DNA from 3 places in the Arthrobacter sp. GW822-FHT05G07 genome. Region 2 is predicted to be linked to each of the others. Evidence: riboswitches for the same ligand, from Rfam matches in the RefSeq annotation. Region 2 holds a riboswitch; each other region holds the start of a gene.

Region 1 (4,530 bases), on a different contig from region 2:
CAGCGTTATGAAAGAAGCGGTTCTCGTAGCTACGGCCGTGATCCTCAGCTTGGCCGCCGCTGGGGCAATTATCCGCATCGCCATCGGCCCGTCCCTCCTGGATCGCGTTCTGGCATCAGACGTTTTGCTGGCAATCCTGGGCGCTGCCCTGGCGATCGATATGGCGTTGAACAAGCATCTGAACAACCTGATGCTGCTGGTAGCGCTCGCAGTGATCGGTTTCATCGGCTCTGTGACAGTTGCAAGGTTCGTGGCCGAACGCAGGGAGCAAAGCAATGAGTCCTGATGCCACCGGCCTTGACGCTGTGATTGATGTTGTCACCGCCGTATTCCTGGTGGTGGGTGCCCTGATGTCACTGGGCGCGGCCATCGGCTTGCTCCGCTTCCCGGACCTCATGAGCCGCATGCACGCAGCCACCAAACCGCAGGTCCTGGGGTTGTTCCTTATGCTTGCCGCAATCGGACTCCAGATGCGCACCTGGTGGGTGTGGCCTGTCTTGGTGGTGGCCTGGATTTTCCAGCTCCTCACGGCGCCCGTCTCTGCCCACATGGTGGGCCGCTCGGCGTACCGCACCAAGCACGGACACCGCGAAAAGCTCACCAAGGATGAGTTGGAAGCCGTAGTCCAAAGGGCGGCCGCCGGTCAGGAACCGGGGAGCGACCGCTAGCAGCAGCCACAACGAACGCCGGGTCACCTGCAGGTGATCCCGGCGTTCGTGGTTCGGGTGCCTAGACGATGTCGTGGGTCTTCGCGAAGCGCGCGATGGCGCGCTGCGTGCCCCGGCTTGCCAGGACCTGGATGAGCGTGCTCACAAAAGCCGAAATCAGTGCGAATGTCAGCGCCGAACGCAGACTGGTTTCCATATCGTCGTTGCCCATGGGTGGTTTGTTGCCAGTGGCCTTTTCCCACCCTTTATTGACGAGTTTGGTGCCTACGAATCCTGCTCCGAGGCTTACTCCGGCACCGATCAGCTTGAAGAAGAGGTTCATGCCCCCAGCCTAGCTCTAAAGGCCACACCGTTAGCGGCGGCTTTCCCGTTCCTTGAGGAACGCCGCCAATGAACCAACCGGCGCAAGTACTGGAACGACTGGGTGTTCGGCCGACCAGACAGCGTCCACGGTTCCGAGTCCGGCGATTTCTTTGAGCAGGTAATAGGTGGGCGGCATCAGTTTCAACGTGCCTGCGGCTTCCGCTTCAAGAATGTCCGCCACCGGCATCCACAGTGATTGCCAGGCTTCCGTGGTTTGGTGCTGCGGCGTGGCTCCCGGAGAGGGCTTGGCAACGTAGAAGAACGTGTCGAAGCGTTTGGGCATGTCCGTGGGGGTGATCCAGTTGGCCCACGGGCGGAGGTCGGAGGCATCGATGGTGAGTCCGGCCTCCTCCTGAACCTCGCGGATGGCGGCAGCGAGTACCGTCCCGGCGTTCTTCGCTGCTGCTCCCGGATCCGCGCTCAGGGAGCTCTGGTTCCAGTCGGCTGCGTGGCGTTGAAGCAGCTCCGCCGGGTAGTCCCACCCGCTCTGATCGGCGGCATCGACGCGTCCGCCAGGGAAGACCACCATTCCGGCGGCAAAGTCCATGGTGCTCACCCTGTGTTGGACGAAGGCTTCGAGGCCGTCCGAGGCGTCGCGGAGCAGGATGACGCTCGCTGCCAGGCGGGGTTCCGCCACGGCGTTGGTGTCTGTAAGTCCCGAGCCGGAGATGTCCGTCATGAAATGTGCCCCTTTGCCGCGGTGAAGTCTGCTGATTCATTCTCTCAGGTCCTGTTGTGGGGCCTGGTGTGCAGGGAATGGCGTGGGGGAAGGGTGCAGAGCGGGCCTCGCAATACGCACCCCCGTCTCGTTGTTAGGCCTGGTGTGCAGGGAATGGCGCGGGGGAAGGGTGCAGAGCGGGCCTCGCAACGCACCCCCGTCTCGTTGTTAGGCCTTGTGTGCAGGGAATGGCGTGGGGGAGGGGTGCAGAGCGGGCCTCGCAACGCACCCCCGTCTCGTTGTTAGGCCTGGTGTGCAGGGAATGGCGCGGGGGAAGGGTGCAGAGCGGGCCTCGCAACGCGCGTGGCAACGGGCACCTCAAGGACGGGAAGCCGATTGTGACTGGACCGCAGCGCCCGCCACGGACTCAGGTGTAAACTGAACCAGCCCATCAGGGCAGATTTGATAACGACAGGGGAGCGCCGCCGTCGGACTCTGCAGAGATGCAGGAGACGCGAGGGCGCTGAGAGTGCGGACAGCCGCAGACCCTCGAACCTGATCCGGTTAGTACCGGCGCAAGGGAGTCGAGCTTCTCAGAGTGTCCGGATGCGGACGGCGCGAGCCGGACCCGGGATCCGGGGAGCACTTTCCCCTCCTGTAACCTCAGGAGGCAGAAATGACCACGGTAAACGTGAAGAAGGCCAGTTATAACTGGCGCGTTGTAGACATCGTTGTGGCGGCTCTTATCGCCATCGCCGGCGGCGTGATCTTCTGGGCATGGTCCCAGGGCGCGGCACTGGTATCCATCCCCATGAACGCGACGTATCCGCCGCTCACAGGCTTGATTGCCGGTGGCTGGATGATTCCCGCGGTCCTGGGAATGCTCATTATCCGCAAGCCCGGTGCTGCGCTGTTCTGCGAAGCCGTCGCCGCCACCGGTGAGCTCATCATGGGCTCGCAGTACGGCACCACGGTGCTGATATCCGGCGTTTTGCAGGGCCTGGGCGCCGAGCTCATCTTCGCCGCCTTCAGGTACAAGAAGTTCAACCTGCCCACCGCGCTCCTTGCGGGCGCCGGCGCGGGCCTCTTCTGCGGCCTGAACGACTCCTTCCTGCCATGGGGTTGGAACATCGCCTACGAGGCCATCGACAAGCTGGCCTACATCACCTTCACCACGATCTCCGGTGCCATCATCGCCGGCGCCCTCTCCTGGGTTGCGACGCGCGGCCTCGCCAAGACCGGGGTGCTGAGCTCCTTCGCCTCGCGCAAGGCCGCTTCGGAGCCAGTCTTCAACTGATGTCCGCCACGCAAAGCGGCACGGTCCGGCCTGCCGCCATCTCCGCCGAGGGCTGGGGATGGCGGCATGCCGGCCGGGCCCAGCCTGCCATTCAAGGCCTGGACCTTCGGATCGAACCGGGGGAACTGGTTCTGCTGCTGGGCCCTTCGGGCGCCGGCAAGTCGACCCTCCTGCACGCCCTCGCCGGGGTGCTGGGGGATGAGGAAGACGACTCGGATGAGACCGGCTCCCTGCTGATCGACGGCGTCGCGCCCCGCGAGCAGCGTGGCCGTGCCGGACTGATGCAGCAGGATCCGGAAACGCAGGTGGTCTTGTCGCGGGTTGGCGACGACGTCGCCTTCGGCGCGGAGAACCTTGCAGTTCCGCGGGACGAAATCTGGTCCCGCGTCCATGAAGCGCTCGACGACGTCGGGTTGCGTACCGCTGCGGGTGGCGGCCTGGCGTTGGATCACCCGACGGCGGCGCTCTCCGGCGGCCAGAAGCAGCGCCTCGCGCTTGCGGGCATTTTGGCCATGCGCCCCGGCCTGATCCTTCTGGACGAACCAACAGCCAACCTGGACCCGGCAGGTGTGCTCGAGGTCCGGGATGCTGTTGGGCGCTGCCTGGACAAGACCGGCGCCACGCTGGTTGTGGTGGAACACCGCGTCTCTGTGTGGAAGGACCTGGTGGACCGGATCGTGGTCCTGCAGCCGGGATCGGCCGCAGGGTCCAGCACGGCCGCAGGGGCCGGGCGGGTCACGGGCGGCGTCCTCTTGGACGGCCCTCCGGACCAGGTCCTTTCCGAGGCCCGCACTATGCTCATGTCGGCAGGCGTCTGGGTGCCCGGGTACGTCCCGGCAACCCGGGGGCGGCACAATGAGCCCGACACCGCGCAGCTTCTCCTCGCAGCCCAGGACCTTTCTGTTTCCCGTGAAAAGCCACGGCGCAAAGGGTTCAAAACCATCCCGCCCATGCCGGTGCAAACGGGCATCAGTGCGCAGGTAAGAGCTGGCCAGGCACTGACCATTACGGGCCCAAACGGTGCGGGCAAGTCCACGTTCGCGCTCACGTTGGCCGGCCTTTTGGCGCCTGTGGACGGCAAGGTGAGTGCCGCCGTCGAGCTTTCCGAAGGCGCGGGCATTGACCCGTACAAGTGGAAGGCGGAGCAGCTGATCGCCCGCATCGGGACGGTGTTCCAGGAGCCGGAGCATCAGTTCGTCACGGGCAAGGTCCTGGATGAACTCATGTTCGGTCCGAAGCATCTGGGCCATGGCGAGGAACGCGTGGATGAACTGTTGGAGCGGTTGCGGCTGACGCATCTTGTGGACGCCAACCCGTATACGTTGTCCGGCGGGGAGAAGCGGCGGCTTTCGGTGGCCACGGTGCTCGCAGCACATCCGAAGGTTCTTGTCTTGGACGAGCCCACGTTCGGCCAGGACGCCAACACGTGGGCAGAATTGGCGTCGTTCCTTTCCGAGTTGCTGGACGCTGGAACCGCGGTGGTCTCCGTGACCCACGATCAGGAATTCAGTGCCGTACTCGGCGGCACAGAACTGCGGCTAGGC
Region 2 (4,530 bases):
GGGTTACAGCAGTGGCCAGCAGGACGGCGTCGCAGCCCAACTCCATGGCCAACGCGGCATCGGAGGCGGTTCCGATTCCCGCGTCGAGGACCACAGGTACGGAGGCCCGGGACACGATGAGTTCAATGTTGTGCGGGTTCAGGATGCCGAGGCCTGTTCCAATGGGTGATCCCAGGGGCATGACAGCGGTGGCACCCAGGTTTTCGAGCCTGAGCGCGAGCACGGGATCGTCATTTGTGTAGGCGAAAACCTTGAAGCCGCGGTTCACCAGTTGTTCCGTTGCATCCACCAGTTCCACGGCGTCGGGCAGGAGCGTGTGTTCGTCGGCGATGACTTCCAGCTTCACCCAATCGGTCTCCAGGGCTTCCCGTGCCAGTTCAGCAGTCATCACGGCGTCCTTGGCAGTAAAGCAGCCCGCAGTGTTGGGAAGGACCCGGATGTTGTGGTTCACCAGGAGCTGGAACAGCGATCCCGTTTCGGCTGGGGAATAGCGGCGCATGGCCACGGTGGTGAGCTCGGTCCCCGACGCCAGGAGCGCTGATCCCAGGCCATCGAGGCTCGGCGCGCCTCCGGTACCCATGATGAGCCGGGAACCGAATTCGACACCGTCGATCACCAGCGCGTCAGTGGAATGAACGTCAGTGGTGCGAACGTCAATGTTTGCTGTTGTCATGGTTCAGCCTCCTTGGACTGCTGTTACGAGTTCGAGTTCGTCTCCGTCGGCCAGCGCCGTCACGGCCCATTGGCTGCGGGGCACCACCTCGGAGTTACGTGCGACCGCGACTCCCAGCTTGCCGCCGTCGGCCGCTTGTCCGCGAGGGTCCAAGGCGCGGCCGGTGATCGCTGTGACCAGGGTGCTGACGGATGCGTCATCGGAGACTGCGTGATCGGTTCCGTTGAGTTTGATGTTCATGCTGTTTCCTTGGTGGGAGCGTGTGCTGCTGGTGTAAGAACTTGGGGAACTGAAGCGTTGCCCGCGAAGCGATCAGGCAGGAACGGAGTCCATCGAGGGTCCGTTGTGCCGCTGATGAGTTCGCCCACGATTCTGGCGGCCACGGGAGTCAGGAGCACACCGTGGCGGAAGAAACCTGTGGCGATCACCAGGCCGTCAGTGTCGCCGTGGGGACCGCTGACCCGTCCGAGCAGGGGGGCGTTGTCCGGGGTTCCAGGGCGGGCGCGGGCGGTTGCTTCAAGGAGTTCCAATTCCGCAACTGCGGGGACCAGGGCTTGGGCATCCCTCAGCAGCTGGTAGACGCCGCCGGCCGAGACCGCGTTGGAAGACGCTGACAATCCGTCTTCGCGTTGCGTCGCCCCAATCACCACGGTTCCGTCATCCCGGGGAACTATGTAGACGGGAACGCCTCGAACCATCCCCCGAACAGTGGACGTGACCAAGGGCCGGAGGTTGTCGGGGACGCGAAGCCGGAGGATGTCGCCATAGACCGGCCTCACCGGAAGGTTCAGTCCCTCAGGGAGCCCCGACAGTTGGGATGCCCCCAGCCCGTTGGCCACCACAGTCTCCGCGGCGCGGACCACGACTCCGGATTCGAGTTCCACTCCGGTGACCCGCCCGTCATCCCTCAGCACACCGCGTGCCGGGGAAGGAACGGCGAATCCGTCATCGGCCCCGGACACCCAGGAACCGTCGTCAGGTGAATGGTTTGCTAATCCAGCCAGGAGGCATGCGGCGAGCTTTCGCGGATCCACTTGGTGGTCGGCGGGAATATCGAAAGCGCAGGAAATCTGTGGGCTGAGGAGCGGCTCGCGTTGCCTCGCGTCCCGCAGGGCCAGAGGTTCAACTCCCAATCCAGCTGCGAGCTGTACGGACCTCAGGTCTGCGAGCGCCCTGCGGTCGGCTGCGTCGGCACCCACGGCGAGGGTCGGCGTCGTGCGGTATCCGCTGCCCTCTCCACCCACGTGCAGTCCGTCCACGAAGGAAGGCCACAGCCGCGAAGATTCGACCATCAATTCCAGGAGGTCTCCCTCCTGATAATGCAGTTCGCTGACGGGTGCAAGCATTCCGGCGGCGGCGAACGTTGCACCCGAGGCCGGGACGGGATCGATCAGCGCCACTGAACGGCCAAGTCGCCGGGCTTCATGAGCGATGCCAAGGCCTATGATGCCGCCGCCAATGACGGCCACGTCTGCCTGGATGGGGGTATGGCGGGGACCTGCCATTCGTTTCCTTCCCTACGCCGGTACTAGCCGGATCAGGTCAAGCGGTCGGCGCTGAAGCCCTCTCAGCCGGACAGTCATATGACGAATGTCGCGGCTCCCGCAGTACGTGCCCAGTTTAGAGGAACTACTCTGGTTTCCATGACCCAGCCTGACGCCCTCGCCTCCGCCCGCCTCTATCTGTGCACTGATGCCCGTCAACGGCAGGGCGATTTCGAAGACTTTGTGGACGCCGCATTCGCTGGAGGCGTTGACATCATCCAGCTCCGCGACAAGACTCTGGAAGCTGCCGAGGAGCTTGAATTGCTGGCCGTTTTGCGGAGCGTCGCACAACGGCACGGACGGCTTTGGGCTGTCAACGACCGGGCCGATGTTGCCAGTATTTCCGGGGCTCCTGTATTCCACATCGGTCAAAAGGACCTGCCCCTGACGGCAGCGCGAACCCTCTTGCCGAACGTGACCGGCATCGGTCTTTCCACCCACACACAGGAACAAATCGATGCGGCAGTCGCCACCTCCCAGGGCCCCCTGGGACTGGACTATTTCTGCGTGGGTCCGGTCTGGGCAACGCCTACCAAACCCGGCCGCTCGGCGGTGGGGCTGGACTTGGTCACATATGCCGCAGAAGCGGAAAAGCGTTCGGGCAATGCTGTGACACTTCCTTGGTTCGCCATTGGTGGCATCGACCTCAGCAACGTTGAACAGGTAGTGGAAGCGGGAGCCAGCCGGATCGTCGTGGTCCGTGCCATCACCGAGGCAACAGACCCGACGGCGGCAGCCAAGTCGCTGCTGCAAGCACTGGACACCGTGTAGTTTCCCGCCGAATTCAAGTGGTCTTAGCCGCTACGCGGTCAGGCCAAGGCCTGTCATCCGGCGCCCGTGTTTATCGGCGAGTTCCGTCGTTAAGCTCCTGACCGCTGCACGCGCATCCCCGCCGCCTTTCAGCAATGGTCCCAGCAGGGGGTGTTCCATGCCGACGCGCTGCGCCTGCGTCAAGGCCTCCCCCACCAAGCGGCGACCCCACAATGCAAGGCGCGAGGCCAGGCGCGGGTCGTCAGCCAAGGCCCGCCTGATCAGGACCCGAAGGACTTCCGTGGCCTGGTCAGGGGAAGCGACGCGTTCAACGAAATGCCGCGTTGTTGGGTCGAGGAACATCGATACGGCCCTGTAGAAGTCCGATGACACCGTATCGATGACGTACGCCTTCATGACAGATTCGAACCAGTCCCCCGGTTTGGTGCGCTCATGGAAATGATCGAAGGAGCGCTGGAACGGCAGCATGGCTTGTTCCGGATCGACGCCCATCTCCGACAACCGGTCATTGAGGAGCGCAAAGTTGCCGTAGGCGCCCACGGCGATCTTCGCGAACACAGACCTGTCATGGAGGGTGGGGGCATAGCGCGAATCCAGGGAGAGGCGCCCGAAAGCGGATAGCTCGCCATATGCCATGGCTCCAAGCAACTCCGCGGAGAGTTGCCCGGCAGAGGCTGCAGCGTCCGGGGAGATGCCCATGGATCAAGACTATCCCTGGTGGGCCACAACCTCCCCGGGGTCGGGTTCCTGCTTCCAGTGCCATTCCTACTAGGCTGGCTCGAAGTGAGTTGACTGCCGCATGCCCCTCATGCCGTAGGTCCTCCTCCTCGCACCCACTTCACTGAAGGATTTTCAATGAGTCACCCCAGTTACCCACCCGCGCCGCAGAACGACGCCGGAGCAGGAATTCCGCAGGTGCCTGCCGCACCCTACGCTTACGGCGGCCAGTTCCAGGGTGGGGCACAGCCGGGCTACCAGCCCGGACCGGATTCAGGCCCCTACGGAACCCCGGTGGGAGCTCCGGCGAAGTCCTTCATGACCACATGGATCCTGGCCCTGCTCCTGGGTAGCTTCGGTGTGGACCGCTTCTATCTGGGCAAGATCGGTACCGGAATCGCGAAGCTGCTCACAGCCGGCGGCTTCGGTATCTGGTCCATCGTTGACCTCATCATCACGCTGACGGGAAACGCCCGGGACAAGCAGGGCCGTCCGCTTGCGGGTTACCCGGAGAACAAGAAGAAGGCATGGATCATCACCATTGTCGTCTGGTTCGCGGGCCTGATTGTCGGAATCGTGTCCACGGTGTTGTCGTTGACCTTTGTTGCTGCTGCAGTCCAGGGTGCAGGCACCGATGCCCCGGTCCTGCCGTCGGCCTCCCAGGAGGCACCGGCACCGTCGTCGGGCACTGCCTCTGATGACGGTTCCTTAACCGTCACCATGTCCGAGGGCAACACCGTGAAAGTCAGCCTCCTGAACTCCGGTTACACCACCGAAATTCCCGGGATGTCCTACATGAAACCGACCAGGGGAGGCTTCCTCCTC
Region 3 (4,530 bases), on a different contig from region 2:
GTTCCACGCTGGCGAACGATGATTTCGCCGGCGGAAACTACCTGACCACCGAAGCGCTTGACGCCCAGGTACTGTGCGTTGGAGTCACGACCGTTGCGAGTGGAACTCGCGCCTTTTTTGTGTGCCATGTGAAATGCCTGCCTCTAAATTTCTGGGGAAACTGAAAAACCTGAACAGCGGGTAACGGAAGTTACGCGATGCTGGTGATCTTGATCTTGGTCAGTTCCTGACGGTGACCCTGACGCTTCCGGTAGCCGGTCTTGTTCTTGAACTTCTGGATGACGATCTTCGGACCACGGAGGTCCTCGAGGATCTCAGCCGTGACCTTGACGTTGGCCAGTTCCGCAGCTGCGGAGGTGACCTTCTCGCCGTCAACCAGGAGCAATGCGGGCAGCTCAAGCGTGCTACCGGCTCCACCGGGGACGCGGTTCAGCGTTACGTAGTCTCCAACGGAAACTTTTTCTTGGCGGCCGCCTGCGCGGACAATCGCGTACACCACTTGGGTACTCACTTCTCTCGACGTTTATTACAAAATTTGCGTGCGGAACCTTCAACCGGAATCAGGCCTGGTTCGCGCTGTGCCTCAACGCCGTGGACTTCTGATCGAAGTCCGCGAGTCATCCCATGAACAATTCCAAGGGGCATAACCCAAGTGTTGGCGTAAGCACCGAAGATCAAGATTACGCTAGTTTGACCTTCAGCTGCAAATGAGGCCGGGTCCGGAGGCTACCTCGTGACTTGCGTCACGAGTTGTAACGGACTCTCCCGGCACCGTGCCCATACAGCCTACAGGTTTTCGGCGAGATTAACGCGATTCAGGCAACGACGCGCTGACGTGTCTCCGCAGTTGCCCGCAAATGCATCCGTGGTAGCGGGCTAGCCGCGGCCGATGGAAGGCTGCGCAAACAACCGCGGAGCATCAAAAAACGCCGTCTCATAACGGCAGGACTGGATGAAAGCGTCCATCATGGCGGCCCGCTCCATCTCCGAACCCGCAATGGCCGCAGCATCCGTGAAATTGATCGCTTTCCGGGTTGCGGCAGCGAAGTCCTCGTCGGCGTAGGTCTTCAGCCACTCGGCATAGGCGTGATCTGCGGGGGCTCCGGCGTCTACATACGATGCATGAAGCTGCCGACCCACCTCCGCGTACAACCAGTAACAGGGCAGGATCGCCGCGAGCACCACCGCGTAGCTGCCGGAAGCCGACTTTGCCAGTAGATGATCCACATAGGACTTGGTGACCGGGCCGGTGGCCGTGGAGGCCTCCCTGGTGCTCAGCCAGTTCCTGTGCAGCTCCGATTCAACTTCCAGGCACTGCTGTGATGCCTTGGCCCAGAACAACTGCTCTTCCTCCGTGGGGGCCAGGGCCCCCGCACGCGCCAACACCCTGGAGTACCCATTGAGGTAGATCGCATCTTGGGCGAGGTAGTAGTTGAAGTCACGTTCCGGGAGTTCGCCCGATTGAAGTCCTTGAATGAACGGAAGCCCGTAAATGGATTCGAGCTCTGGACCGGCTTCCTTCCACAAGGTCGCAGCGAAGGCGCCCGGCTTGGATGCCTGCTGGAGGTGGTGGAAGTGATGCACGGGCCCGTTCCCCTGCCCCACCTCGAGGGCCTCAGAGGTTGTCAAAGCCCCCAGTAACCAAGACTTCGCTTCCTGCAGTGAAACTTCCCAGTCACCCGTGCGTGCCTGGACTGTAGCCAAGGCGGACGACAAGGAGCACCCGGTTCCGTGGCTGTTCCGCGTTTCGACCCGGGGACCTGTTATCTCGATCACGTCCCGTGACAGCATCCCACTGGTGTTCACCAGTGCATCAGGACATACCGGACCAGGCAGGTGGCCACCCTTGACCAGGACCGTGTTTCCGTACTCCGCTGCCAGCCGTTTGCCTTGGTCCAGCGCCGATTCCCATTCTGTTGCCTCCGGCTCCCCCAGCAACATGGCAAGTTCCGGAAGGTTCGGGGTGATCAGGTCGGCCAGAGGCAGCAGCGAACGCAAAGCCTTCTCCGCTGACTCGCGCAGGAGCCGGTCGCCACTGGTGGCCACCATCACCGGGTCCAGGACCACGACGGCGGGACGCACCTCTTCAATCCAGCCGCGGACCTCGTCTATGACGGTCGCATCGCCGAGCATTCCGATCTTGACGGCATCAATGGTGATGTCGCTGCTGATGGCGTCCAGTTGCTGTCGGAGGAACTGCGCGGGAGGGACATGGACGGCGATGACCCCCATGGTGTTTTGTGCGGTGAGAGCCGTGATGGCAGCCATTCCGTAACCGCCGAGTGCTGCGATGCTCTTCAGGTCCGCCTGAATTCCCGCGCCGCCGGAAGGGTCCGAGCCGGCAATACTCAGTACGCGTGGGGTTGCCCGGCCCGAGTTCGGAGCGTCGAGTGGGTACACAGCTGAATATGGTGATGCAGTCATGAGGACATCCCTTCGCCGGTGCTAACCGGACAGGTTCAACGGGTCTGGATCTCAGCCTGGCCCAACGCCCGGCACCCCGTGTCAGTCCCCAAGCCTAGCCGGGAAGCGACGTGGCGCGGGAACCGGACCACGTCGCGACCGGGATGTGACCACGGATGCATGGAATGCGTGGCCTGCGCGGACAAGAAAGGCCCTGCACAGTCCGCCGTTGGCAGATTGTGCAGGGCCCTCTCAGCTGTTGCTGTCCGGATTTAGAGCTCGGAGGCAGGAACTCCAACTCCGAGGATGATGGGCTCGTCGGTTGATGCCTTCTTGGCTTGTTCCGCGGGCACCTTGGCCTCATGGGCCGAGCCTCGGGGGGCCGAGGCCGTCACCTCATGGTGCTCGACGCTGGTTTCATTGGCCGCGCCTTGGGCCCGGCTGGCACTCCGGTTGCGGCGGCCACGACGACTACTCGTAGCCTGAACAGCCTCGGGAGCTTTTTCGGCACGGGCCGGCACATCAGCCTTCGGGGCATCAGCAGGCTCCGGCACGACCACCGGCGCGGCTTCTTCCGCAGGTGCCGGAGCAGCGCCGAGGTGCGAGAACGCCTCGGCCAGGAGGTCCAGGCTCATGGCAGGCTTGGCGGCCTGCGGTTCCTCGTGGTGCTCAACGAACGGCAGTGCTACTTCTTCGCCGCCGAAACGCAGGACGGGAGTAGACCTTGCTTCCTGGACTGCTGCTTCCCTTTTTTCTGCTTCGCGGGCAGTTGCTCCGGCTTCGCCGCTGGCGGCGGTACCGGATGCGGGGCTAACGGCCGGCTCGTGGCCCGCCGCCCTTGCCTGCTCCTCTGCGCGGTGAACTTCGTCGTCGTGCAGGTGGGCGGCGTGCGCTGCAGCGGCAATCGTCGCCAGGGCAGCCCGGGTTGCCTCAGCCTTGGCTTGCCGGGCGGGATCCTGTGCTTCGACCGGAGCCGAAGGTGCAGCCGGGGCGGACGTCGTCGTATGGACCTGCGCGGGGGCTTCGGCGATGGCCTGTCCCCCACCCTTGCCGCGGCGGCGCTTGCGTTCCGTCCGCGCTGCAGGCTGCTGTGCCTCGGCGTGCGGGCGGTGGTGCTCGGCGGCAACCACGTTGGCGCGGCGGTGTTCAACGGGCTCGTCGTGGGTGACAACGCCCCTGCCGGCGCAATGCTCGCACTGCTCACCGAAGACCTCAAGGAGGCCGGTACCCATACGCTTGCGTGTCATCTGGACCAAGCCCAGCGACGTCACTTCGGCCACCTGGTGCTTGGTACGGTCGCGGCCAAGGCACTCGACCATGCGTCGCAGGACGAGATCGCGGTTGGATTCCAGGACCATGTCGATGAAGTCGATGACGATAATGCCGCCGATGTCGCGCAGACGGAGCTGGCGAACCACTTCCTCAGCCGCTTCAAGGTTGTTCTTGGTCACCGTTTCTTCGAGGTTTCCGCCGCTGCCGGTGAACTTACCGGTGTTGACGTCCACCACGGTCATGGCCTCGGTGCGGTCGATGACCAACGAACCACCGGACGGCAGGAAGACCTTACGCTCCAGCGCCTTGTGGATCTGCTCGTCGATGCGCCAGGCAGCGAAAATGTCCTGGTCCTTGGTCCACTTTTCAAGGCGGCCCACCAGATCAGGGGCAACGTACGTGACGTAGGCCTCGATGGTGTCCCAGGCGTCGTCACCGGAGACGATCAGCTTGGAGAAGTCCTCATTGAAGACGTCACGGACCACCTTGATGGTGAGGTCGGGTTCGCCGTAAAGCAGTTCAGGGGCCAGGACCTTGGTGGACGAGGCCTGTCCTTCGATGCCTTCCCACTGGGCGCGCAGACGGTTGATGTCGTGCGTCAGCTCTTCCTCCGACGCCCCCTCAGCGGCTGTGCGGACAATGACACCGGCGTTTTCCGGCAAGCGGTCCTTCAGGATGCGCTTGAGGCGGTTGCGTTCGACGTCGGGAAGCTTGCGGGAGATGCCGGTCATGGAACCACCGGGTACGTAGACCAAGTAGCGGCCCGGCAAGGAGATCTGGCTGGTGAGCCGGGCCCCCTTGTGCCCCACGGGGTCTTTGGTCACCTGGACCAGGACGGAGTCGCCGGACTTCAGG

Evidence for each region. A riboswitch is a leader RNA that binds a small molecule or an ion and turns the genes downstream of it on or off. The one in region 2 is predicted to bind thiamine pyrophosphate.
Region 1: another riboswitch for thiamine pyrophosphate. It lies ahead of AC1RJY_RS08840 (ECF transporter S component); the one in region 2 lies ahead of thiO (glycine oxidase ThiO).
Region 3: another riboswitch for thiamine pyrophosphate. It lies ahead of thiD (bifunctional hydroxymethylpyrimidine kinase/phosphomethylpyrimidine kinase); the one in region 2 lies ahead of thiO (glycine oxidase ThiO).

Annotation. Positions count from the first base shown of each region.
Region 1 covers NZ_JBXALT010000004.1:318,953-323,482, reverse strand. The annotation lists gene AC1RJY_RS08865 (Na+/H+ antiporter subunit E) at 1-11, shown strand, start outside; gene AC1RJY_RS08860 (MrpF/PhaF family protein) at 8-286, shown strand; gene mnhG (monovalent cation/H(+) antiporter subunit G) at 276-668, shown strand; gene AC1RJY_RS08850 (DUF4235 domain-containing protein) at 730-990, opposite strand; gene AC1RJY_RS08845 (NUDIX hydrolase) at 1,021-1,710, opposite strand; TPP riboswitch at 2,153-2,289, shown strand; gene AC1RJY_RS08840 (ECF transporter S component) at 2,366-2,986, shown strand; gene AC1RJY_RS08835 (ABC transporter ATP-binding protein) at 2,986-4,530, shown strand, end outside.
Region 2 covers NZ_JBXALT010000003.1:83,784-88,313, reverse strand. The annotation lists gene AC1RJY_RS05585 (thiazole synthase) at 1-673, opposite strand, end outside; gene thiS (sulfur carrier protein ThiS) at 677-913, opposite strand; gene thiO (glycine oxidase ThiO) at 910-2,178, opposite strand; TPP riboswitch at 2,171-2,289, opposite strand; gene thiE (thiamine phosphate synthase) at 2,317-2,988, shown strand; gene AC1RJY_RS05565 (ferritin-like fold-containing protein) at 3,019-3,687, opposite strand; gene AC1RJY_RS05560 (TM2 domain-containing protein) at 3,844-4,530, shown strand, end outside.
Region 3 covers NZ_JBXALT010000005.1:63,246-67,775, reverse strand. The annotation lists gene rpmA (50S ribosomal protein L27) at 1-128, opposite strand, end outside; gene rplU (50S ribosomal protein L21) at 191-499, opposite strand; gene thiD (bifunctional hydroxymethylpyrimidine kinase/phosphomethylpyrimidine kinase) at 877-2,424, opposite strand; TPP riboswitch at 2,415-2,513, opposite strand; gene AC1RJY_RS09540 (Rne/Rng family ribonuclease) at 2,676-4,530, opposite strand, start outside.